4 regions of the Bradyrhizobium sp. LA2.1 genome follow, and region 2 is predicted to be linked to each of the others. Evidence: riboswitches for the same ligand, from Rfam matches in the RefSeq annotation. Region 2 holds a riboswitch; each other region holds the start of a gene.
The links. A riboswitch is a leader RNA that binds a small molecule or an ion and turns the genes downstream of it on or off. The one in region 2 is predicted to bind cobalamin.

Region 1: it holds a riboswitch for cobalamin, as region 2 does, so the genes downstream of both, ABIB95_RS34570 (TonB-dependent receptor domain-containing protein) here and ABIB95_RS02220 (DUF1636 family protein) in region 2, are expected to answer to the same signal.
Region 3: it holds a riboswitch for cobalamin, as region 2 does, so the genes downstream of both, ABIB95_RS34585 (ribonucleoside-diphosphate reductase subunit alpha) here and ABIB95_RS02220 (DUF1636 family protein) in region 2, are expected to answer to the same signal.
Region 4: it holds a riboswitch for cobalamin, as region 2 does, so the genes downstream of both, ABIB95_RS07190 (TonB-dependent receptor) here and ABIB95_RS02220 (DUF1636 family protein) in region 2, are expected to answer to the same signal.

The regions. Positions count from the first base shown of each region.
Region 1 is NZ_JBEPQI010000023.1:83,656-89,597, forward strand. It holds gene ABIB95_RS34540 (lytic transglycosylase domain-containing protein) at 1-228, opposite strand, end outside; gene ABIB95_RS34545 (adenylate/guanylate cyclase domain-containing protein) at 555-2,291, shown strand; gene ABIB95_RS34550 (hypothetical protein) at 2,418-2,594, shown strand; gene ABIB95_RS34555 (hypothetical protein) at 2,747-2,959, shown strand; gene ABIB95_RS34560 (hypothetical protein) at 3,062-3,319, shown strand; gene ABIB95_RS34565 (hypothetical protein) at 3,448-3,669, shown strand; cobalamin riboswitch at 3,745-3,958, shown strand; gene ABIB95_RS34570 (TonB-dependent receptor domain-containing protein) at 4,073-5,942, shown strand, end outside.
Region 2 is NZ_JBEPQI010000001.1:516,260-522,201, reverse strand. It holds gene cobD (threonine-phosphate decarboxylase CobD) at 1-182, shown strand, start outside; gene ABIB95_RS02230 (cobyric acid synthase) at 171-1,619, opposite strand; gene cobO (cob(I)yrinic acid a,c-diamide adenosyltransferase) at 1,646-2,281, opposite strand; cobalamin riboswitch at 2,322-2,543, shown strand; gene ABIB95_RS02220 (DUF1636 family protein) at 2,640-3,014, shown strand; gene cobW (cobalamin biosynthesis protein CobW) at 3,011-4,060, shown strand; gene cobN (cobaltochelatase subunit CobN) at 4,060-5,942, shown strand, end outside.
Region 3 is NZ_JBEPQI010000023.1:90,417-96,358, reverse strand. It holds gene ABIB95_RS34595 (GNAT family N-acetyltransferase) at 1-248, opposite strand, end outside; gene ABIB95_RS34590 (ribonucleotide-diphosphate reductase subunit beta) at 324-1,478, opposite strand; gene ABIB95_RS34585 (ribonucleoside-diphosphate reductase subunit alpha) at 1,489-4,392, opposite strand; cobalamin riboswitch at 4,515-4,732, opposite strand; gene ABIB95_RS34580 (hypothetical protein) at 4,846-5,424, opposite strand; gene ABIB95_RS34575 (DUF6925 family protein) at 5,486-5,942, opposite strand, start outside.
Region 4 is NZ_JBEPQI010000003.1:363,405-369,346, forward strand. It holds gene ABIB95_RS07180 (Cj0069 family protein) at 1-392, opposite strand, end outside; gene ABIB95_RS07185 (GFA family protein) at 553-960, opposite strand; gene ABIB95_RS07190 (TonB-dependent receptor) at 1,099-3,447, opposite strand; cobalamin riboswitch at 3,648-3,855, opposite strand; gene ABIB95_RS07195 (hypothetical protein) at 4,087-4,452, shown strand; gene ABIB95_RS07200 (FixH family protein) at 4,555-4,947, shown strand; gene ABIB95_RS07205 (efflux RND transporter periplasmic adaptor subunit) at 5,032-5,942, shown strand, end outside.

The sequences.
Region 1 (5,942 bases), on a different contig from region 2:
CGCCGGCTTGTCCGAGGGCTCGTCGTCCTTCTTCGACTTGCGCTTGGCCTCGGCGTGCTTGCCATGGCGCGACTTGACCGCAGCATGGCGCTGCTTGCCGGCCTTCGCCTCATGCGTCTTCTTCGACGCAGACGATTTGTGACTGCTCTTCGCTGCCAGCTCCGTTGGGATCAAGGCCAAAGCGGCCACGGCAATGACACACGCGAGCGAGCGTAGGCACTGGTTCATTCGATGGTCCCCCTGCGAAACCACTACAAACCAAGGTCCGCGACGACATGCGGCTTGAGAATCAAAGACGACACCCAAAACGATGCCACGACATCGTTTCGCAGTCCTCACGCTCCTTCAACAATGCGGCAAAATACCGATGGGAACTCGGGAACTTCCGAAATGGCGGAAAGGGTAATGCCTTCAACCTTTGTTAACGAATGGGGCTCGCGCGACGGTTGCGCGCGGTCAGGGGCGTCGCGAGGGCCAGATTGCGCGTGTTCCCGCCGCCAAAACCGGTGTATTGAGTTCCCAACCGGTCCTTTCAGCTCTTACCCCCACCGCTCATGCCACTTTTCAACCAGTCGATCAGGCGCAAGATCGTCGGGATCGCCCTCGGATTGATCGTCCTGATGCTGGTCACCGCGATTCTTTCGATGGTGATGTCGAGCCAGGTCGGTGTCCTGCTCGACGAGCTGACCGATCGCTACATTCCGGCCTATGGCCATCTGGCGCGCGCCAACATCCGCTCGCTGGAGCGCTCGGTGGCGCTGCGGCGGATGGTCATGATGAAGATGCAGGCCCCCTCGGAGGAGGAGGCCTACGCGGCGCGCCTGCGCGAATTCGAGGAGGCCGATCGGAAGATCGACGAGGAAGCCGAGGCCGCGCGCACGCACATCAACGCGATCATCGACGACAAGAGGACGCCTTCCGACAATGCCGGGCTGGCGCGGATCGAGACCCGCATCGAAACCGCTCTCACCGAGCTGCGTCACGACATGAATGAGGACCACGCAAAACTCCTCAAGCAGGTCGAAGGCAAGCAGATGACGGAGGCGCGCGGGACCCTGGAGCATCTCGACACCATACGCGACCAGTTCAACCAGAAGATCGACGCGATCCGCGCCGACATGCTGAAGCAGGTCTTCGCCAGTACGGCGACAGTGATCGGTCGCCAGCACCAGGCGATGATCATTTCGGGCATCGTCACCATCCTCGCGGCGGTGGTCGGATTTGCTTTCGCGCTCCTCGTCTCCAGTGGCATCACGCGACCGGTGCGGCTGTTGCTCGCCGGCACCCGCGAGGTCGAGGCGGGCCGCTTCGACAAGACCATCACGGTCTCGACCCAGGACGAGATCGGCGAACTCGCCGCCGCCTTCAATCGCATGATCGAGCAGCTGCGGCACAACGAGCGGATCCGTGAGACCTTTGGCCGCTATATCGATCCCAAGGTAGCGCAGGGGCTGATCGACCGCCCGGAGGTCGCCATCGACGGCCAGCGCCGGGTGATGACCATCATGTTCTCCGACATGAGCGGCTTCACCTCGATGAGCGAGGGCATGACCCCGCGCGGCCTCGTCAAGGTCATGAACCACTATTTCACGGTGATGTCCGCGCCGATCCGGAGCCATCGCGGCGTCATCGATAAATATATCGGCGATGCCATCATGGCCTATTGGGGCCCTCCCTTCATTGAGGAGGACGAGCCGGCGCTGTTCGCCTGCTACGCCGCCATCGACATGGCCGATGAGGTGCCGGCGTTGCAGAAGCAATTGCCTGACCTGCTCGGCATCCGCGCCATGCCAGGCCCTTGCGATCTGCGCATCGGGATTGCCACCGGCGAGGTCCTGACCGGCAGCATCGGCTCCGAGCTGATGATGAGCTTCACCGTGATGGGCGATGCCGTGAACCTCGCTTCGCGGCTCGAACTGGTCAACAAGATCTACGGCACGCGGATCCTGATCGCGCAGGCGACGGCGGACGCGATCGGATCGAACCTCGAGCTGCGCGAGATCGATCGTCTCGCGGTGGCCGGCCAAAGCGCATCGCAGGCCATTTTCGAGGTGATGAGCAAGGCGCACGGGCTCAGCGTCCCGCAGGAGAGTCTGCGCGCGCGCTACGCCGAAGGCCTCGCCGCCTACCGCGCGCAGCGTTTTGACGATGCTCGCGCCGCGTTCAATGCAGCGCTCGAAGCCGTGCCCGGCGACGGTCCCTCGCGCACGCTGCTCGGCCGCATCGCGCAGTTCGAGGCCAATCCGCCGGACGCAGCTTGGGATGGTGCCTGGCGGCTGGAGCAGAAATAGCCGTTCTTGCTGGGCTTGCACCGTCCTTGCTGGAAAAAACGTTTCTACTCGATAACGATGTTCGCCGTGACCTATTTCTCAGGCTTAGGTTTGACGTCCCTTGTGGCGTTTGATGGGGACACGCCGATGACAGAACTTCATGACAGGCTGGAACGGTTCGAGACGCTCACCGCCGAATGCGAGCTGATTGCCAAGCTCGCCACCGACAGCACCAAGCGCGAGTTCTATCTGAGACTCTCGGAGCAGTATCGTCAGCTGGCGGTGGATATGCGGAAGGCGATCGCGACCAAGGCCGCGGCCTGACGCCGCCTGCAATCCGTTCTTAATGTTTGGCGCGCATCCTTTGAGGATGCGAGCGTCGCGATCATGATTGCTCGCATTGGGAATGCCGAGGTCCGTTGCGGTGCAGCGCATCTCGCTGACGTCGCTTTGCCGCTCCTCACCAGGGCAATCCCATGCGCCTTCTCGCAGTCCTCATCTTCGCGCTCATGATGGCCGCCTGCAACCAGGAGCAGGACATCACCGGCTCGACCCCGGTCTGTGCGATGCGGAACTACAGCTCCTACAATCCCCGCGACATGAACCAGTGCGTTGCCGCCTGCAAGGCGTGCGACCACGGCAACACCGTCACCTGCACCACGTCATGCACCCTCAAGGGTGCCCACTGAGCGGCGGCGCTGGCTGGAGCTAGCGCTGAGGGTGCTCGGGCACCGGAACGATCCACATGGGTTAGTCATTGAAGGGGCAGGCAGGACGCGGAGTCCTATGGAATGGGTATGCTCGATCTCGGTCGGTTCCTGGTGTCGTGCTCGCATTGCGATGCATGGCCGATGGCGGCCAACGTCAAACGTTCGAGCTGGTCTTCGTCGCCGCACGAGGTCCGCTTCGTATGCCCGCGCTGTCGCAGCGAGGAGACCGCCATCATCTCGGCCTCCGGTGAGCTGACCCCGATCCGGCGCATCGACGCTCCGCTGCGCGACGTCACCGCGGCCTGGGCTCAGGCCCAGCGGCCAAGAGGTCGGGCGTAGCCCGCCCGTCACAGGACCAAGAGATCGGGCGTAGTCGGCTCTGCGCAACGCCTTGCGCGGTCCGTTTTTGGAACCCGGCCTACGCCGACGCGTTTCCGCTCCGACATCAACGCATCGAGGCCCTGCGAATGATCAGCGAGCATTTCGACACCCGCACCCGGATCAACATGAAGCTGGCGCTGGATCGGGTCTGCCGCAATCGCCCGGTCGGCGAGGACCATTGCTTTCGCAGGTCCGTTGCCGAGAACATCATCCGCTGCGCGCTCACAGGCCGCACCGGCATCGGCCAGCTCGTCGATGCCGGCGAGCGGGCGGTGATCAGGACGCGTTCGGAGCAGGAGCCGGCCTGATTGCGCCGGCTCAATCTCCGGTGCGGCGCTCTGACCGTGATGCAACCGGCCGATTGACTCTTCGCTTGCCCGCCCCGTAGATTGGCCGGTGACGGTTCTCCTCACGGAGATCAAAAGGGAACGTGGTGCGAGGTTTTCCCGATACCGGGATATTCTCAACGCCACGGCTGCCCCCGCAACTGTAAGCGGTGAATCTTTCGTCATATGCCACTGGGAATCTCGGTCCTGGGAAGGCGACGTAAGGTAACGACCCGCGAGCCAGGAGACCTGCCGTCAGCCGTGGTCACACGCGAAGATGTCGGTCGGGGAGTACAGACATTAGCTTCACCGGAGCAATCGAACGCTCCGCCGTGAAACCTCGTTCGCTGTGACGTGCCACTGACGTCATACCGAGGTTACAAGAGTGTCCCGTAATGTCTTTGCCGCCAGGCGCTTCCGCGCCGGCGTTGTCGCGTTCGTTTCCCTATATTCGCTCGATCTGTCCATTGCCCAGGCGCAGCAGTCGGCATCGCCCGATCTGCTGCCGCCGGTCGAGGTCGCGCCGACCGAGCGTCCGGCCAAGCCGCAAGTCGCGCGGCCTGGGCCCGACCAGCCCGAGCAGCGGCGCGTCGCTCGGCTGCCGAAGCCCGAGCTGGTGCCGGCGTCGTCTCCGGTTGCCGGGGTATCCGCGGCCAACCTGTTTCCGACGGTCGTCGTCAGTCCGACGGGTATTGTCACTCCGACCAATCTGGTTGCGAGCTCGGTGACGGTTCTGACCGCCAGAGACTTGGAGCGCGATCAGCGCCGGACCGCATCCGATGCACTGAGCGCGGTTCCCGGCCTCAATCTCGTGCAGACCGGCGGCCCCGGCGGACAGACGTCGATCTTCATGCGCGGAACGAATTCCAACCACACCAAGGTCCTGATCGACGGCATCGATGTCAGCGATCCCGGCAACCCGAACCGTTCGTTTGATTTCGGCCAGTTGCTCACCTCCGACATTCAGCAGATCGAAGTCCTGCGCGGTCCGCAGGGCGGTCTCTACGGCGCAGACGCGCTGGGGGGCGTGATCTCCATCGTGACGAAGAAGGGCGACGGTCCCGCCCGCGCCACCGGCTCGGTCGAGGGAGGCTCGTTCGGAACGTTCAATCAAACTGCAGGTCTGAGCGGTTCACAGGACCACTTCAACTATGCCTTCAACGTCGCGCATTTCCACGCGAACGACGTGCCGGTGACGCCGGTCGAATTGCTGCCGCCGGGGCAGAAGGCGATCGGCAATTATTACGACAACATGACCTACTCGACGAAGCTTGGCGTCGAATTGAGCGAAAACCTGACGCTCAATAGCGTGGCGCGGTACACCGACGCCACCCTGCGCTTTACCGGAGACACCTTCGATCCCGTCACATCCGCGAGCTTTCCCGCGGCCGCGCAAAGCACGCAGACGGTGCACCAGCTCTTCACGCGCGGGGAGGCGGTCTGGTCCGCTCTCGACGACCGGATGAAAAGCTATTTCGGCGTCAACTACACCAATCACTGGAACTACAACATCTCGCCCGGCGACGCGATGGCCACGATCACGACCGGCGACCGCGTCAAGTATGATTGGCACACCACGACCCAGCTCGCGCCCAACAACAATGTCATCATTGGTGCGGAGCATGAGACCGAAACACTGCAAACGGCGACGGTCTCGGCGCAAAACGTCAACAAGGCCGGATATATGGAGCTGCAGTCCCAGTTCCGGGATCGCGTCTTCTTCACGGCCAACGTCCGGCAGGACGATAACGAGCGGTTTGGGGAACATCCGACCTTTCGTCTGGCGTCTGCCATGATCGTGCCGGTCACGGATACGAAGTTCAAGGGAAGCTACGGCACGGGGTTCAAGGCGCCAACGCTCAACCAGCTTTACGTCAGCTTTCCCGCGTTCTTCTTCTTTGCAAATCCCAACCTCAGGCCCGAGGAAAGCGTCGGATACGACGCCGGCTTCGAGCAACCCTTGTTTGGCGATCGTGTCCGCTTCGGGTCGACCTACTTCCGTAACAACATTACCGACCTGATCCAGAGCACGTTCGATCCCGTGACGTTCACGAGCACCAACACCAATATCGGCAAGGCGATCACGGAGGGCACGGAGAGCTTCGTCGCGGCTGCGATCACCGACCGGCTTCGCGTTCGTGCCGACTACACTTTTACCCGCGCAGTGGATGCAACGGCGGGACTGGAGCTGCTGAGGCGTCCGAAGGAGAAGTGGAGCGCAAATGTCATCTGGAATCCGATCGACCCGCTCACAT
Region 2 (5,942 bases):
TCGTCGGTGGTGCGCCGCTCTTTCGTCTTTACGAGACGTCCGATGCGCTTGCCGCGCAGGAGACGTTGGCCCGCGGCCAGATCTGGTCGCGCGTCTTCGCGCAGAACCCGACATGGCTGCGTCTCGGGCTTCCGGGCAGCGAAGCCGAATGGACGCGCCTTGCCGAGGCGCTAGCGCGCTAGCGCCAGCAGGCCGCCGACGTCGAGATGTTGTTCGATGTGATCGGCGAGGGCGTCGAGCGCGCTCTCGACCCTGCTGTGATAAGGCTCGTCGCCTGCCGGAATGTCGAGCTTTGCGAGATACGCCTTGCGGAAATCATCCGACGTGAACAGGCCGTGCAAATAGCTGCCTTGCACGCGCCCATCGCTGGAGATCGCGCCTTCGGGCTCGCCGTTCAGTTTCGCAAACGGGCGGGCGCGATCCGGTCCGTCGGTGCGGCCGATGTGGATTTCGTAGGCCTCGATCGGCTGGTCCGTGGCGGCATGCACGGCCGCGACGCGCGTCAGTGTCTTCTGCGGGCTCATCATTGTCGCGACGTCCAGAAGTCCGAGACCCGGCGTGTCGCCGGCAGGGCCTTCGATGCCATCAGGGTCTGCGACGCTGCGCCCGAGCATCTGATAGCCGCCGCAGAGGCCAAGCACATGGCCGCCGCGGCGGTGATGCGCCAGGAGATCGATGTCCCAGCCCTGCGCGCGCAGGAAGGCGAGATCGCCGCGGGTGGACTTTGAGCCGGGGATGATGACGAGGCGGACGTCGCCGGGGATAGCTTCGCCCGGCCGCACCATCACGAGATCGACGCCAGGTTCGAGCTTCAGCGGATCGAGATCATCGAAATTGGCGATCCGCGACAGCACGAGGCAGGCGATCTTGCACTGGCCCGGCTTGCGCGCGTCGCTCAGGCCCAGCGCATCCTCGGCCGGCAGCTCGCCGGCGCGCGCGAACCAGGGCAGCACGCCAAGGCCGCGCCACGCGGTCTTCTGCTCGATCAGCTTGTAGCCGTCGTCGAACAGCGAGGGATCGCCGCGGAACTTGTTGATGACGAAACCCTGGATCATCGCGGCATCGTCGGGGTCGATCACCGTCTTGATGCCGACGAGCTGGGCGATGACGCCGCCGCGGTCGATGTCGCCGACCAGCACGACGGGCACGTCGGCCTTGCGCGCAAAGCCCATATTGGCGATGTCGGCCTTGCGCAGGTTGACCTCGGCCGGGCTGCCGGCGCCTTCGACCAGCACCAGATCGGCGCGCGCTTTCAGCCTCTCGAAACTTTCCAGCACCGCGCCCATCAGCGACGGTTTCATCGCCGCATATTCACGCGCCCGCGCGGTCGCGATGCGCTTTCCCTGCACGATGATTTGTGCGCCGACATCGGTCTCGGGCTTCAGCAGCACCGGGTTCATGTCGGTGTGCGGCTCGACGCCGGCGGCCAGCGCCTGCAGCGCCTGGGCGCGACCGATCTCACCGCCGTCGACGGTGACGGCCGCGTTGTTCGACATGTTCTGCGGCTTGAAGGGCAGCACGCGCAGGCCGCGCCGCGTGAAGGCGCGGGCGAGGCCGGCGACGATGAGCGACTTGCCCACGTCCGAGCCGGCCCCCTGGATCATCAGTGCGCGCGCCATGGTGTTTTCAGAACCTGGGGCCGTGCTCAGAACTCGACGCCGGCTTGCGCCTTGATGCCGGAGCGGAAGGGGTGCTTCACCAGCGTCATCTCGGTGACGAGATCGGCGATCTCGATCAGCTCGTCCTTGGCGTTGCGCCCGGTGAGCACGACATGCGTCATCGGCGGCTTGTGCGTTTTCAGGAAGTCGACGACCTCGGCGATGTCGAGATAGTCATAGCGCAGCGCGATGTTGATCTCGTCGAGCACGACCATGCGCAGATTGGAATCTGATATCAGCTCCTTGGCCTTCGCCCAGCCGGCCTGCGCCGCGGCGATGTCGCGGGCACGGTCCTGCGTCTCCCAGGTGAAACCTTCGCCCATCGCATGGAACTGGCAGAGCTCGCCGAAATGGCCGGTGAGCAGGCGCCGTTCGCCGGTGTCCCAGGCACCCTTGATGAACTGCACGACCGCGCATGGGAAGCCATGGGCGACACAGCGGACGATCATGCCGAAGGCGGAGGAGGACTTGCCCTTGCCGGCGCCGGTGTGGACGATGATGAGGCCCTTCTCGCCGCTCTTGGTCGCCATGATCTTGTCGCGGGCGACCTTGATCTTCGCCATTTTCGCGGCGTGGCGGGCGTCGGTTTCCTCGGCCGTTTGGGTATCCGGTTCAGGCGTCATCTGACAGGGTCCTTCGGCTTGACAAGAGGCGGCCGGGGGCAAATGGTGGCCCGGCGTTGGTTCCTGTCCTATGACAGGCGAAGAGGGAATGCGATAGGGTCCGAATCGACAAGATTCGGGTCCAAACTGCAGCCGCCCCCGCGACCGTGACCGGAGAGATGCCCGAAGCCACTGATCCCCCAGGGGATCGGGAAGGCGGGGATCGAAGGGCCAAAAGCCCTGCTCCGCAAGCCGGGAGACCTGCCAGCGCGGACGAGTTTTGGACCGGCGGACGGGGTGTTCCGCGACGGGGAAACGGACCTTCGGGGGAATGGTCCGTGTGCCTCTTCGCCTCCCGCTGTTTATCCTGGAAGAGGCGATGACCGTCACACTTCACGTCTGTATTACCTGCCGTGCCGGCCAGACGCTCGACGAGGGTGAGACGACGCCCGGAAAGCGCCTGCATGGTGCGATCCTCGACGCCGGCGTGCCTGAGGGCGTCAATGTGGTTCCCGTTGAATGCCTGTCGGCATGCAGCCAGGGCTGCTCGGTTGCGCTCAGCGCGCCCGGCCGCTGGTCCTATGTCTATGGCCGCTTGTCAGAGGCCCATGCGAGCGACGTGGTCGCGGGTGCTGCTGCCTATGCCGCCGCGCCCGACGGCCTCGTGCCTTGGCGCAGCCGTCCCGAAATCTTCCGCAAGCAGTCGCTTGCCCGCATTCCCCCCATTGCCGTGTTGCCGGAGGCCGCCGAATGAACTCGCTCGCAAAAGTCCCCGTGACGGTGGTCACCGGTTTTCTCGGCTCAGGCAAGACGACGCTGATCCAGCATCTGCTCGCAAACCCCGACGGCAAGAAGCTCGCCGTGCTCGTCAACGAGTTCGGCAGCGAGGGCGTCGACGGCGAGATCCTGAAGTCCTGCGCCGATGCCAATTGCCCGGAGGAGAACATCGTCGAGCTCGCCAATGGCTGCATCTGCTGCACCGTTGCGGACGATTTCATTCCGACCATGGAAAAGCTGCTGGCGCGCCCCGTGCGGCCCGATCACATCCTGATCGAGACTTCTGGCTTGGCGCTGCCAAAACCGCTGCTGAAGGCGTTCGACTGGCCGGAGATCCGCTCGCGCATCACGGTCGACGGCGTGATCGCACTCGCCGATGCCGAGGCTGTCGCCGCCGGCCGTTTTGCGCCGGACCCGGCTGCGGTGGAAGCGCAGCGCGCGGCGGATGGAAATCTCGATCACGAGACGCCGCTGTCGGAAGTGTTCGAGGACCAGATCGCCTGCGCCGACATTGTGCTGCTGACCAAGGCCGATCTTGCGGGCGCTGCAGGGATCGAAGCCGCCAAGGCCGCCATCACCGCGGAGATGCCGCGCCGCGTGCCGATGCTATCCGTCACCGATGGCGCGATCGATGCGCGCGTGATCCTCGGGCTCGGCGCCGCCGCAGAGAACGATCTCGCCGCGCGCCCCTCGCATCACGACGGCGAGGAGGATCACGAGCACGACGATTTCGCCTCCGTCGTGATCGATCTTCCTGAAATCAGCGACATCGACGCACTGGTCGCGTCGGTGCAGCGTCTTTCGCGCGAGCAGAACGTGCTGCGCGTCAAGGGCTATATCGCGGTCGCGGGCAAGCCGATGCGCCTGTTGCTGCAAGCGGTCGGCGAGCGCGTGCGCCACCAGTTCGACAAGCCCTGGGGCGCAGCTCTCAGGCAGTCGAAGCTTGTCGTGATCGGCGAGCACGGCGATATCGACGAGGCCGCGATCAAGGTCGGACTTGGGCTTTCAGGATCTGGTATCTGATGCACGTCGTCTTCCGCGAGAGCCGCGGTCTCGAGGAGACCGCGACGCCAAGGGACATCGGCCAGGACCCGGCCGATCTCGTGGTGCTCTCGTACTCGGATTCCGACCTTGCCGCGTTCGCGGCCGGCTGGCGACGCGGCCGCAACAGCCTGCCGTCGCTGCGGCTCGCCAATCTCGCGGAGCTGCGGCATCCGTTGTCGGTCGACACCTATATCGAGCGCACGCTGTCGCAGGCGCGCGGCATCCTGGTGCGCCTGATCGGCGGTGAGCCCTACTGGCCGTACGGGCTCGCGGCCCTCCAGCAGCTGGCGAAGAACCGCGACATCGTGCTGGCCGTGCTGCCGGCCGACGGCCGCGACGACACGCGGCTCGATGCTTACTCGACCCTGCCGGTTTCGACGCTGCGCCGGCTCAAGGTGCTCTGCGACACCGGCGGTCCCGTTGCAGCCCAGGCCGCGATTGCGCAGCTCGCGCTGGCCTCGGGCCTTTACGCAGGCCCGGTCGTCGGCGAGATGAACTTGCCTGAGATGGGCTTTTACGATCCCGCGCGCGGCGTCATTGCTGCGCCGATGGCAGGCGAGAGAAAGCCGCTCGCGCTCGTGACCTTCTATCGTTCCTATCTCACCGCCGCGGATACCGGGCCGGTCGACGCCCTGATCGCGGCGCTGCGCGAGCGCGGCTTTGACGCGTACGGCGTGTTCGTCACCTCGCTGAAGGCTCCGGGCGTTGCGGATTGGCTGCAAACGTATTTCGCGACGAATCCTCCGGCCGCGATCGTCAACGCGACGGCGTTCTCGGCGATGGGCGACGACGGCACGACACCGTTCGATGCTGCATCATGTCCCGTCTTCCAGGTCGCGCTCTCATCGGCACGGCGCGAAGACTGGGCGGAGTCGCTGCGCGGCCTGTCGCCCGGCGATCTCGCGATGCATGTGGTGCTGCCGGAGGTCGACGGCCGCCTGTTCGCGGGCGTGGTGAGCTTCAAATCGGCCGCGGAGCGTGATCCCGATCTGCAATTTTCGCATCTGGCCCACCGGCCCGATGAGGAGCGCGTCAAGGCCGTCGCCGCGCGCGTTGCGGCCTGGCGGCGCCTCGCGGAGACGCCAGTCGCCGAGAAGCGGGTGGCGCTCGTTCTCTCGAACTACCCGGGCCGTCCGCATCAGATCGCGCATGCGGTTGGTCTCGATGCGCTGGCGTCGGTCGAGGCATTGCTGTCTGACCTGACCGAGGCCGGCTTCGATGTTGCGCCGGTCCAGGCGCTCGGCGAGACGCTGCTCAAGCAGAACTTGACCTGGAGCGTCGCCGACTACCGCGCGGCGCTCTCGCGCCTGCCGCAAGCCTTGCAGGATGATCTCGCGCAGGCCCGGGGGGCGCCGGAGACCGATCCGAGCTGCCGCGACGGCGCGTTCCATTTCGCTGCGATCCGATGCGGCCAATCGATCATCGCGGTTCAGCCCGAGCGCGGCGATGCGACCACGCGCGATGCCGACTATCACGATCTCGCCCGCACGCCGCGCCATGCCTATGTCGCGTTCTATCTCTGGCTCCGCGGGCAGACCATCGATGCCGTTGTGCACATGGGCGCCCATGGCACGCTGGAATGGCTGCCCGGGAAATCCGTCGCGCTGTCCTCACACTGCTGGCCGGAAGCCCTGATCGGCGATCTGCCGGTCATCTATCCCTTCATCGTCAACGATCCCGGCGAGGCCGCGCAGGCCAAGCGGCGCTTGGGTGCCGTCACTATCGGCCATCTGCCGCCGCCGCTGGAACAATCCGCGGTGCCGGACGGCCTGCGCCGGCTCGAACGGCTGCTGGACGAATATTCGACCGCCGATGGGCTCGATCCCGCGCGCCGTCAGCGCCTGATTTCTGCGATCCGCGA
Region 3 (5,942 bases), on a different contig from region 2:
CCCCGCGCAGCCGGCGCGGCACGCATCGACTTCACCTCGCCATGCGTATGATCCAGCTCCTTCAGCGCACCGAACCCGAGCAGGACATCGTCCTGCCAAGCCGTCCAGAAGGTCACGGTGGCAGCCGAAAGGCCGGTGGCATCGAGAGCGAACGCGCGCTCGGCCATCACGCTGCGCAGCTCCTCGAGATGATGTGCCAACAAGTCGGCGACATAGGGCGCCGTCGGATCGTCTCGTCGGATCTCCACCTCATCCCCCTGCTGTCGCACGCGTGCCACCGTTTAAGCACAGGTGACACGCCCGCGGCATAACCATGATCGGTGCTATTCCCAAGTCAGCGCACCACCATTCTGGTATTCGATGACGCGGGTCTCGAAGAAGTTCTTCTCCTTCTTCAGATCCATTGCCTCGGACATCCACGGGAACGGGTTCTCGACCTCGGCGAACACCGGAGCGAGCCCGATCTGCGCACAGCGGCGGTTGGCGATGAAGTGCATGTACTGCTCGCACAGCGCCGCGTTGAGCCCAAGAAAGCCGCGCGGCATCGTATCGCGTCCGTAGGCGGCTTCCAGCTCGGCCGCATCACGGATCATGCCGCGAACCTCGTCCTGGAATGCCGCCGTCCACAGATGCGGGTTCTCGATCTTGATCTGGTTGATCACGTCGATGCCGAAGTTGAGATGGATACTCTCGTCGCGCAGGATGTATTGATACTGCTCGGCGATGCCGACCATCTTGTTGCGGCGGCCGAGCGACAGGATCTGCGCAAAGCCGGTGTAGAACCACATCCCCTCGAACACGACATAGAAGGCGACGAGATCGCGCAGGAAGGCGCGGTCGCTATCCGGCGTCCCCGTCTGGAACGACGGATCGTCCAGGTGCTGCGTGTGCTTGAGCGCCCAGGCCGCCTTGTCCGTGATCGACGGCACCTCGCGGTACATGTTGAACAGCTCGCCCTCGTCGAGGCCGAGGCTTTCGACGATATACTGGAAGGTGTGGGTGTGCACCGCCTCCTCGAAGGCCTGCCGAAGGAGGTACTGCCGGCACTCCGGATTGGTGAGGTGACGGTAGATCGCCAACACGATGTTGTTGGCGACGAGCGATTCAGAGGCTGCGAAGAAGCCGAGATTGCGCTTGATCGCGCGCCGCTCGTCCTCCGTTAGCCCGTCCCGCGACTTCCATAGCGCGATGTCGGCCTGCATCGAGACTTCGGTCGGCATCCAGTGATTGTTGCAGCCTGAAAGATACTTCTCCCAGGCCCATTTGTACTTCAGCGGAAGCAGCTGGTTGACGTCGGCGCGGCAGTTGATCATCTGCTTCTCGTCGACCGAGACGCGGCCGCCGGCGCGATCGATCGCACCTAAGCCGGTCGGGTCGGCCGGCTCGAGCTTGAGCTGGGTCTGCGGACGCAGTGCGGTGGCGAGACTTGAGACGGCCGGAGCGGCCGCTGTGGTTTCGGTATCGGACCAGTCAAGCATCGTCATCTCCTCACTGGCACGCTTCGCATTCGGGATCGTCGATCCGGCAGGCCTTGATGCCGTCGAGGTCCGGCACCGCAGAGGTCGGTATCATGATCGGCGCGTGCGACACCGCCACAGACGCGGACACCGCATTGAGCTTTCCGTCGGTGCCCTTCAACGTCGATTTCTCGACATGCGTGGCGCTGTGCGAGCGCAAATAGTAGGTCGTCTTCAAGCCGCGCCGCCAGGCCAGCCGGTAGAGCGCATCGAGCTTCTTGCCGGAGGGATTGGCGATGTAGAGGTTGAGCGACTGCGACTGGTCGATCCATTTCTGCCGGCGCGCGGCCGCCTCGATCAGCCAGGCGCTGTCGATCTCGAAGGCGGTGGCGTAGAGCGCCTTCAGATCGTCAGGAACGCGGTCGATCTGGCCGACGCTGCCGTCGAAATATTTGAGGTCGGAGACCATGACCTCGTCCCAAAGCCCCCTCGCCTTGAGGTCGCGGACCAGGAACTCGTTCACGACCGTGAAGTCGCCGGACATGTTCGATTTCACGAACAGGTTCTGATAGTTCGGCTCGATCGACTGCGAGACGCCACAGATGTTGGAGATCGTCGCCGTCGGCGCGATCGCCATGACGTTCGAGTTGCGCATGCCGCTGGACGTGACCTTCTTGCGGAGGCGATCCCAGTCGAGCGTCGCGGAGCGATCGACGTCGAGACCACCGCGCGCGTCGGCGAGAAGCTGGATGGAGTCGAGCGGCAAGACGCCCTTCGACCACAGCGAGCCCTCGAAGCTCGGATAACGTCCGCGCTCCGCGGCGAGATCGGACGACGCTTCGATCGCGTGGAACGAGATTGCCTCCATGCTGGTGTCGGCAAACGCCACGGCCGCGTCGGACGCGGTCGGAATGCGCTGGACCTGAAGCGCTTCCTGAAAGCCCATCAGGCCGAGCCCGACGGGACGATGACGCATGTTGGAGCGCCGCGCTTCCGGGATCGTGTAGAAATTGATGTCGATGACGTTGTCGAGCATCCGTACTGCTGTCGTCACCGTCCGCTTCAGCTTGGCATGGTCGAGTCCATTGGGACCGACATGGTTGAGCATGTTGACGGAGCCGAGATTGCAGACCGCGACCTCGTCGGCGGAGGTGTTCAGCGTGATCTCGGTGCAGAGGTTCGACGAGTGGATCACGCCAACGTGCCGCTGCGGCGAACGCAGATTGCAGGGGTCCTTGAAGGTGATCCAGGGATGACCGGTCTCGAACAGCATGGTCAGCATGCGACGCCAGAGGTCGCTCGCGCGCACGGTCTTGAAGACGCGCATGCCGCCGGCTTTCGCCCTGGCCTCATAGGCCTCGTAAGCCGTCTTGAACGCCTCGCCATAGAGATCGTGCAAATCGGGCGTCTCGTCAGGCGAGAACAGCGTCCATTCGCCATCGGCATCGACGCGCTGCATGAACAGGTCCGGCACCCAATTGGCGGTGTTCATGTCGTGGGTGCGGCGGCGGTCGTCGCCGGTGTTCTTGCGCAGGTCGAGGAATTCCTCGATGTCGACGTGCCAGGTCTCCAGATAGGCGCAGACCGCGCCCTTGCGCTTGCCGCCCTGGTTGACGGCAATCGCGGTGTCGTTGGCAACCTTCAGGAATGGAATAATGCCCTGGCTCTCGCCGTTGGTGCCCTTGATGTGGGCGCCGAGGCCGCGCACCGGCGTCCAGTCGTTGCCGAGGCCGCCGGAATATTTTGCCAGCAGTGCGTTGTGCTTGATCGACTTGAAGATGCCGTCGAGGTCGTCCGAGACGGTTGTGAGAAAACAGGACGACAATTGCGGACGCAGCGTACCCGAATTGAACAGTGTCGGCGTCGAGGCCATGAAGTCAAACGACGACAGGAGGTCATAGAATTCGATCGCCTTAGCCTCGCGATCGATTTCGCGCACCGCCAAGCCCATCGCGACACGCATGAAGAAGGCCTGCGGCAATTCGATCCGCTTGCCGCGGACGTGCAGGAAGTAGCGGTCGTACAGCGTCTGGAGGCCAAGGAACTGGAAGTTTAGGTCGCGCTCGGGCTTGAGTGCAGCCGCGATCCGGCCGAGGTCGAAGCGGGCCAGCTCAGGATCGAGCAGTTCGGCATCAATGCCGGTCTTCAGATAGGCCGGGAAATATTCAGCATAGCGCACAGCCATATCGGCCTGCGAGGCGGAGGTCGGCACGGCATGGACATAGGACAGCACCTCGCCGCGCAGCTTGTCCAGCAGCAGGCGCGCGCTGACATAGGCGTAGTTCGGCTCCTGCTCGACCAGCGTGCGCGCGGCCATGATCGAGGCCAGTGCCAGTTCGTCCTGGCTGATGCCGTCGTAGAGATTGCGGGTGGTCTCGGTGAGCACGGGTGCCGCAGAGACGCCGTCGAGACCGGCGCAGGCTTCGCCGATAATCAGCGCGAGCCGCTTGGTGTCGAGACCAACGCGCGAACCGTCGGCGAGCGTGACATGAAGTGCCGGCGCGACAGCGGGCGTCACTTCCGCGGCCGCCTCCTCGGCGCGCTGGCGCGACCGCTCCTCGCGGTACAGCACATAGGCGCGCGCGACCTTGTGGTGCTCGCTCCGCATCAAGGCGAGCTCGACCTGGTCCTGCACGTCCTCGATATGGAAGGTGCGTCCCTCGCCTGCCCGCCGCATCAGCGCAGTGACGACTTCGGCCGTCAGCTGCTCCACGCTCTCATGGACGCGGCGCGAGGCGACCGCGCTGGTGCCTTCGACCGCGAGGAAGGCCTTGGTCATGGCGACCGCGATCTTGGCGGAATCGAACGGCGAGACTTTTCCATTGCGGCGGATGATCTGCATGGCCGGCTCGCTCGAAGCAGGCGCAAGCGATAGTGGACGCAAATGAACGATGGGTGCGGAAGCGGTGTCCGCGTCGTGCAGGTTCAGTGACATCAATGGGCCCCGTGATGCGCGCGTTGTGTTTGAACGGGGCTGTAAGGAAGGACGCTGCAGAAACGCCGGCAGCAGAGTTGCCGGGCGGTGCATGCAAGCGACCGCCGGACACCCCGCCCGTGGACGTTCAGATCGTCGCGGCAGGTCTCCTGGCTCGCAGGTCGTCGCCCACTTCCCGTCTTCCCGGTGCGAAAGGCACCAGTGACGATTGTTCGGAAGCAGCTCGCTGCTGACAGTTGCGGGGGCAGCGCCGGAATTCCGCGCTCTCGCGCGGTTCACCGGCTTCCCTCTTAGCCACTAAATCTTGCGATCCAGCGGAACCGTGACGCCCACATGTGGTGACATATGCAGCCGGGTGTCAACGATTCGTTGCGGGTCATGAACCCTGTTCCCTGTGGAATGCGGGAATTCCCGCCGGGCTCGCGCAACCCTTGGGATGACGCACATCCAGCATTACGCGTTCCGCATCGCGCGCCCGAACGGATCGACCAGGCGGACGATCTCGCAGGCGGCGACGAGGCCGGCGAGCCAGACGGCGCTGGTCAGCCCGATGCGCGTCACGATGGCCGCAGTGAACGCGCCCTCGCCGCCAAGGAACGGCGTCGCGGCAAGCAGCGCGAGCTCATAGGCGGCGTAGGCGGCGACGAGCGCGATGGCCAGCATCAGCGGCGTGCGGCCCTGCGGCAGCAGGCGGAGAACGGTCGATGCCGCTGCCGTCGACAGCAACGCGGCAGCACCGATGACAAAGCCCCAGGCGATGGTGCTGCCATCGATGGGATAGTGCAGCACGCCGAAGCCGATGGTCTGGTTCACGAGCCAGGCGCCGGTGACGACGAGCAGCGCCGGACGCATCGGCAGCATCGCGGCGGCGACGACGGCGAACGCCGCAAACGGCGTCGCGCAGGCAAGCGCGAAGCTCGCGAGCGCGCATGACACCGTCAGCAGCACAAAGCAGAACATCGGCGCGAGGCGCGAGGTGACCGGATGAAGGCGGAAACGGTCGGCGTGGGGCGGCAGGATGGTGACAGTCATGGAACGATCTCCTTGTGGGATTTGTAGCACAATTTTGCTGGAACGCGGCATCACGTCTGACTCAGTGAAGAGCCTCCATGGGATCTTCAGTCTCGGCTGGATCGCGCCGGTCGTAGGCGGCAAGCCAGGCGGCGAGTGCCGCCGTGTGCGGCTCCATGGCAGCCAATTGACGCAAGGCCACGCGAACGGTGGCGCGCGCCGTGCGATCGGGCGGAAGCGTCATCATCTCAGGTCCCCGCCCCTTCGCGACCGCCTCGACCACGGCCCTCTTGCACGCCGTCAGCTCCGGCAGCCCATAGAGTTCGAGCAGCGCCTGGAAGGCTGCGTGACGATCCGGCCGAAAAGCGCGCTTGCGGCCGAGCTGATCGCGGAGCGGATGGGCCGGATAGAGATGCGCGCAGGGGATCCACCCCTCAGGCAGCGGCTCGTTGGCGGCATGGGTGCGGCGATGCGCGAGCAGCTTTGGCAGAACGTGGGTGTGCGGGCCGTCAGGGCTTCGCCCACCCGGCGGCGGGATC
Region 4 (5,942 bases), on a different contig from region 2:
CGATGCGTGTCGGCTCCCCAGCCGAGATGACGCGTTCGGTAGAGCACCTCCTTGACGCCCATCTTCAGGATCACGTCGGGATGTGCGCTCACCCATGGCCCTTGCGCCGCAACGTCGCGAAGTAGCGGGTCGAGGGCCTCGCGCGTCTTGCCCTGATGGATCGGATCGACCCAGACGAGCACGCCATCGACGGCGAGCAGTTGATCGCGGACGGCGCCGGCGAAGATCTCGTCGTAGATCACCGGCCGGGCTTCGATGCCGACCGCGGCGAGTGCTTCGAAAACGCGGACGAAGCGGCTGTTTTGTGCCGTCGTGTCCCGGCGCGCGGCAGCGTCGCCGCGGGAGAGGATGGCAACGGTAGGGCGGAGAGGAGGGTGGCGTTCGGTATCCATGCGCAAGCTCCACGAATGGCGTGCTGCGCAGAGCTTGGACCGAGGTCTCACGGGGAGTCTGCTTCGTCCCCACGCCGATCAATCTACGTGAGATCGTCCGGCCGTTGCAAGATGGTGTTTGTGCGGTTCCATCCAGATGGCGAACGCTTCGCGCGCGCCGCTACGGTGGCGGAGGATAGCGGTCGAATGTCGGCAGTTCGTGCGCGCGCTCCATCCATCGAAGGCGCTCTGCGACCTGGATGTGCATCGTCGCCGGTACGGCATCGGGATCGTCGTAGGTCGCGCTCTGGACGTCGATGACCCCGGGCAACATGTCGGCGTTGACATAAAACAGGCCGGTTCCGCAGTCGCCGCAAAAGTGCCGCCGCGCATGTTCCGAGGAGTGATACACCTTGGGCTCGCCTTTGGTCACCTTGACGGCATCGTCCGCGTACATCGTCCAGCCGACGACGGGAGCGCCCGCGTGAAGCCTGCAATCGCGGCAGTGACACAGCGCGTGCACGATCGCTTCGCCCTCGACCCGATAGCGGATCGCGCCGCAGTGACAACCGCCGGTGATGGTGCTCATGCGTTCCTCCCGATGGAAGCGAGGTTTCGTTGATCGATAGCTCTCGAGACCTGCGGCTTCAACGGCGCAATCGATTTGCGATTGCGTCCTACTGTCGCGTGACAACTCCTGCCACGGCGCGGGCGATGTGATCCGCGACTACCATTTGAACGAAGCTGCGACCTCGTAGCTGCGCGGCGCGCCGAGGATGATCTGGTCGGTGTAACCCGGATCGCCCCAGGCCGCGTAGAGCTTGTTGGTCAGGTTCCTCACGCGAAAGCTGATCCGGGTCTGGTCCACGCCCGGGAAATAGGCTTTGGGGATGTCGACGAATGCGAACGCGTCGAAGATCGTGTAGGCGTCCATCGTGACCAGATTGTCCTGGAAGTTGAAGCGGTCGCCGACGTGACGGACGAGGCCGCCGATCTCCACCGGCAGCTTCGTGTCGAAGCGATAGGAGGCGCCGGCGTTGGCGATGAAGTTCGGAACGTTGGGCGGTGTCTTGCCCGAATAGGACTGGAAGTCGCCATTGCCGTCGACATAGGTGAAATCGATGAAGCGCGACTGCACGAAGGCGACGTTGCCCCATAGTTTCAGGCCCGCGACCGGATTGACCGCGGCGGCGATCTCGACGCCCTTGGAGGCCATCTTGCCGGCGACGTTGAAGAGGATGCCGCTTTCGGGGACGTAGACGTTCTTGCGCTCGATGTCGAAGGCCGAGAACGTGGCCTCCGCGCGCTTGTCGGCCGACAGCACTTTCACGCCGGTCTCGTAGGTCCGCGACGTCGTGAGCAGCAGCGGCGTCGTGGGCCTGAGGATGAAGATGTTCGCCACCGTCGGGTCGGCTGCCGTCGCGTACTGGCTGTAAAGCATCACGCCGGGCGCGATGTCCCAGGTGTAACCGATGCGTCCGGTGACCGGATTGAACGTCTTCGAGAAAGGATAGTTGGCTTTCAGGAGGCCATTCTCGTCGAAGCGGGTCCGCGACAGCTCGATATTCTCAAAACGGATGCCGCCGATCAGCGCAAAGGTCGAGGTCAGCTTGAGCCGGTCCTCGAACGACAGCGAGGCGGTGTCGAGATGGGTGTAGATCTTCTCGTCGCTGCGCGGGCCGTAGAGGCCGCGGTCCGGATTGAGGAGGTCGACGTAGTCATTGAAGAACAGCGTGTCCTGCGAGACGTTGAACTGGTTGCTGCTCGCCGCCACGGTGGCGACGAAGCGATTGTCCATTCCGCCGAGATTGGAATTGACGGTGAGGTCGGTGATGTTGCCGTAGAGCCGCTGCGCGTGATCGAGCGCCAGGCGCTCGCGGTAGATGCTCTGCGCGCCTGCGAAATTGCCTACGGTCTGGTCGAACGACGAGATCTCGTTGTTGAACCAGTGCCGGTGGGCGTCATAGCCATAGACCTGGCTCTTCAGCGAGATGTTGTTGGTGATGTCCCATTGAAAGCCGCTGCGCAGCCAGAGCTCGTTGGCGCCGCTGTGATTGTCGAGCACGTTGTAGTTCGTGGTCAGCGTGCGCGCGTCGATGGTGACCGGGACCGGCGTGCCGCCGCCGAGGTAATAGTTGCTCCAAAGGCCGGAGACGACGCCGTACGTCGGCACGATGCCCGGCGCGTTCGCCGGCACCAGCGGCGTCCCCCAGTAGAAGCGGTCGTTGTCCTGCCTGTATTCGGTCGCGCCCCAGATCTTCAGGTTCTCGTTGACGCGATAGTTCAGCTGGCCCGAGACGTTGCTGAGCTTCGAATAGGTGTCGTCGATAAAGCCCTTGTTGTTGAAATGGCTGATGTCGAAGCGGTAGTCGAGGCCGTTGATCAGCGTGCTGCCGCCCGAGCCGTATCCGGCGCGATAGCCGTTGAAGGAATCGTAGGAGGTGAAGGCGTCGTTGACGATTGGTCCGGTGTGCGGCGCCTTGTTCACGTAGTTGATGGCGCCGCCGGTCGCACCGAGGCCCGCCACCAGCGAGTCCGGTCCCTTGATGATCTCGACCTGCTGGAGGCCAGCCACGTCCATGGGACGGCCGGTCATGGTCGACGGCCCGATCGGGATGCCGTTGTAGAGCGTGGAGATCTGGTCGCCGGAAAAGCCACGCATCGAGAAGATGGCGGGCGCGCCGGGCGCATCGCCGCCGGTGACGCCGACTGCAGCCTTGGCGACGTCGGTCGTGGTCCGGATGCCCAGGTTCTGCATCGTCTGCTGACTGATGACCTCGACGGTCGCCGGCATCTCGCGCGCCGTGATGCCGAGCCGGGAGCCGACGTCGGTGACGGCTGCCGTGTTGAGCGGCGTCTGCACCGGGCCGCTCGGAGCTTGCGTGGCCGGAACGGCGACAGCAGGGGCGCCACGATTGCGTCCCGCGGCGCGCCGGGCGGCGCGCTGCTTCTGAGTGCCGGGGCTGACGGCAGGAGCCTGTCGCGGCGCAGGCGGCGACACGATCACCGGGCCGACCTCCCGGGAGCGGTTGTCCTGCGCCGCGCTTTGCGCGAGCGCCGCGGACGACAAGGACACCGACGAGAGCAGAGTAATCAGGAAAGCACGCGATAACGCTGGCCTTGCGCCAGCACGGAAATGAAGATTTTGCACGACAACGCTCTGCGGCGACGCAAACAAACCGTCACCGCGGTTGCCTTAGTCATCCACCTTCGCCCCAGGCGGCGGATGCACCGGCTACTTGTCCGACATCAGGGCACCCCGCCCAATGCGTTCGCGCGTGACCATGGCTGGTAGCAGGTTTCCTGGCTCGCGGGTCATCGCCTTCGACCACCTTCCCAGAGGCCCAAGCGGGGCTCCAGTGGTTTGTTTGGTCGTCGACTATCCGCCTACAGTTGCGGGGGCAGCCGCGGAATTGCCCACTGAGGTGGACGCACCGCATTCCCTTGAAGAGTCCTTGCGGACACTACCGATCACGAAACTGGCATCAGGGGATGAGCGCGTCAACATCCGCGCGGGCTGCTGGACGGGCCGGTCGGTCGATGGTGGCCTTGTGTTGCTGTTTTGCACGATAGTCCGAAGGGGTGCGTCGAAACGTCCAACCCGGCCTCCGGACGAGCCTGGGTAACGAACGCTTGACCACGATCAATGACTGCCTTTGGTGTCCGAATATGCTACTGAGGCCGAGTTCCGGCCCGACAAGGTAAGTCGATATTGATGCAGTTCGTCCGTACCATCGTGGCAGTCGCCATCGCCATATCCCTGGCGATGCTGCCGGTTGGCGCGTCCGCGGCGAACCTCGCAATGTCGTCGGATGGCATGCAGACGGCCATGCACATGAACGGCGACGCCGACATGTCGATGGACGATTGTTGTCCCGACATGAAGGGAACGGGCTCCCATAGCGGCGGCTACAAGTGCGGTATGGGCTTCTGCTGCGTTGGTGGGATCATCGCGCTCGGTGATGTCAGGCCCGTGGCGTTCGAACGTCTCGCGGTCGTGGCCAGCACGATGGCTATCCCCCCGGATCAGGTCGTTTCCTTCCGCGGCGGCAGTCCTCCTTTCCGACCTCCTCGAATCTGATCTCGCAAAGCCCGAGACGCGAGCGGCAGGCCTGCTCGCGACGACGACTGACGTGCGCGCTTCAAGCGCCACGGCGAAAGATCAATTCATGAGGACAGGACAATGCTTTCCAAGATCAGCACCGCGGCTCTCGCCGCCACCCTTTCGCTTGCCGCTTCCGCCGCGATGGCGGGCGCGGGCGACTACGCCTTCGAGCCCGTCACTCCGCAGATGAAGAAGGGCGAAGACGTCACGCTCGCCGTTCGCCTGACGAACAAGCAGACCGGCAAGCCGATACCGGACGCGGTCATCTTCAAGACCCGCCTCGACATGGCCCCGGACGGGATGGCCGAGATGGAATCGGCGGTCGCGCCGCTGCCGTCCAGGGAGCCGGGTGTGTACGCCTTCAAGACGGACCTGCCGATGGCTGGCCGCTACCAGATGACGCTGTCTGTGAAGGTGCAGGGCGAACCGGAGACGGTCACCGGCAAGGTGATGGTCACGGCGGTCAAGTGAGCGTTCGGGCGCTGCCCGGCAGCGCCCGACATTCCCCTTTTTCCTTCACACGGACGCGCGCTCCCGGGCGCGCGGATACACGACATGAAAACGCTGCGTCTCCTGACGGCCCTTGCGCTGGGCGGCGGCCTGGTCCTGGCCGGCTACTACTGGCATTCGAACGGTGCGGGCTGGCTCGCTGAGGCCGACATATCATCGGCTGCGGCTGCCGCGGAGCGAACGCCGCTCTACTACCGCGATCCAAGTGGTGCGCCGCTCTGGTCTGCTGGTCCGAAGAACGACGACCGCGGGCGGGACTATCTGCCGGTCTACGACGACGATGGAGCGGCCGTCGCGCCGGCGCCACCGAAGGCGCAGGCGGCTTCGCCGCGAAAAATCCTCTACTACCGCAATCCCATGGGGCTGCCCGATACGTCGACCGTCCCAAAGAAGGATCCGATGGGGATGGACTATGTCGCCGTTTACGAAGGCGACGACACCGACGACGGCACGGTGAAGCTGTCGCCCGGCAAGATCCAACGCGCGGGCGTGAAGTCCGAGCCCGTCGCGCAGCGCTCGATCCGGGTCTCGGTGAAGGCGCCCGGCACGATCCAGCTCGATGAACGCCGCGTGTCGGTGATCGCGATGCGCGCCGAAAGCTTCGTGCAGAAGGTCGCCGACGTGACGACCGGCACGCGCGTGAAGGCCGGCCAGCCGCTGATGGAAATCTACAGTTCGGCGGTGGCGTCCGCGGCGGCGGAATATCTCGCGACGATCACCTCCAAGACGGTCGGCGGTGTCGAGATGTACGGCCGCGGCTCGCGACAGCGGCTGGTCAATCTCGACGTTCCCGAGTCCGTCATTGCGGAGATGGACAAGACGCACACCGCGCCCGTCGCCATACGCTGGTCTGCGCCGCGCGACGGGGTCGTGCTCGAGCGCAACGCGATCGAAGGCATGCGGGCCAATCCCGGCGACGTCCTGTTCCGGATCGCGGACACCTCGGTCGTCTGGGC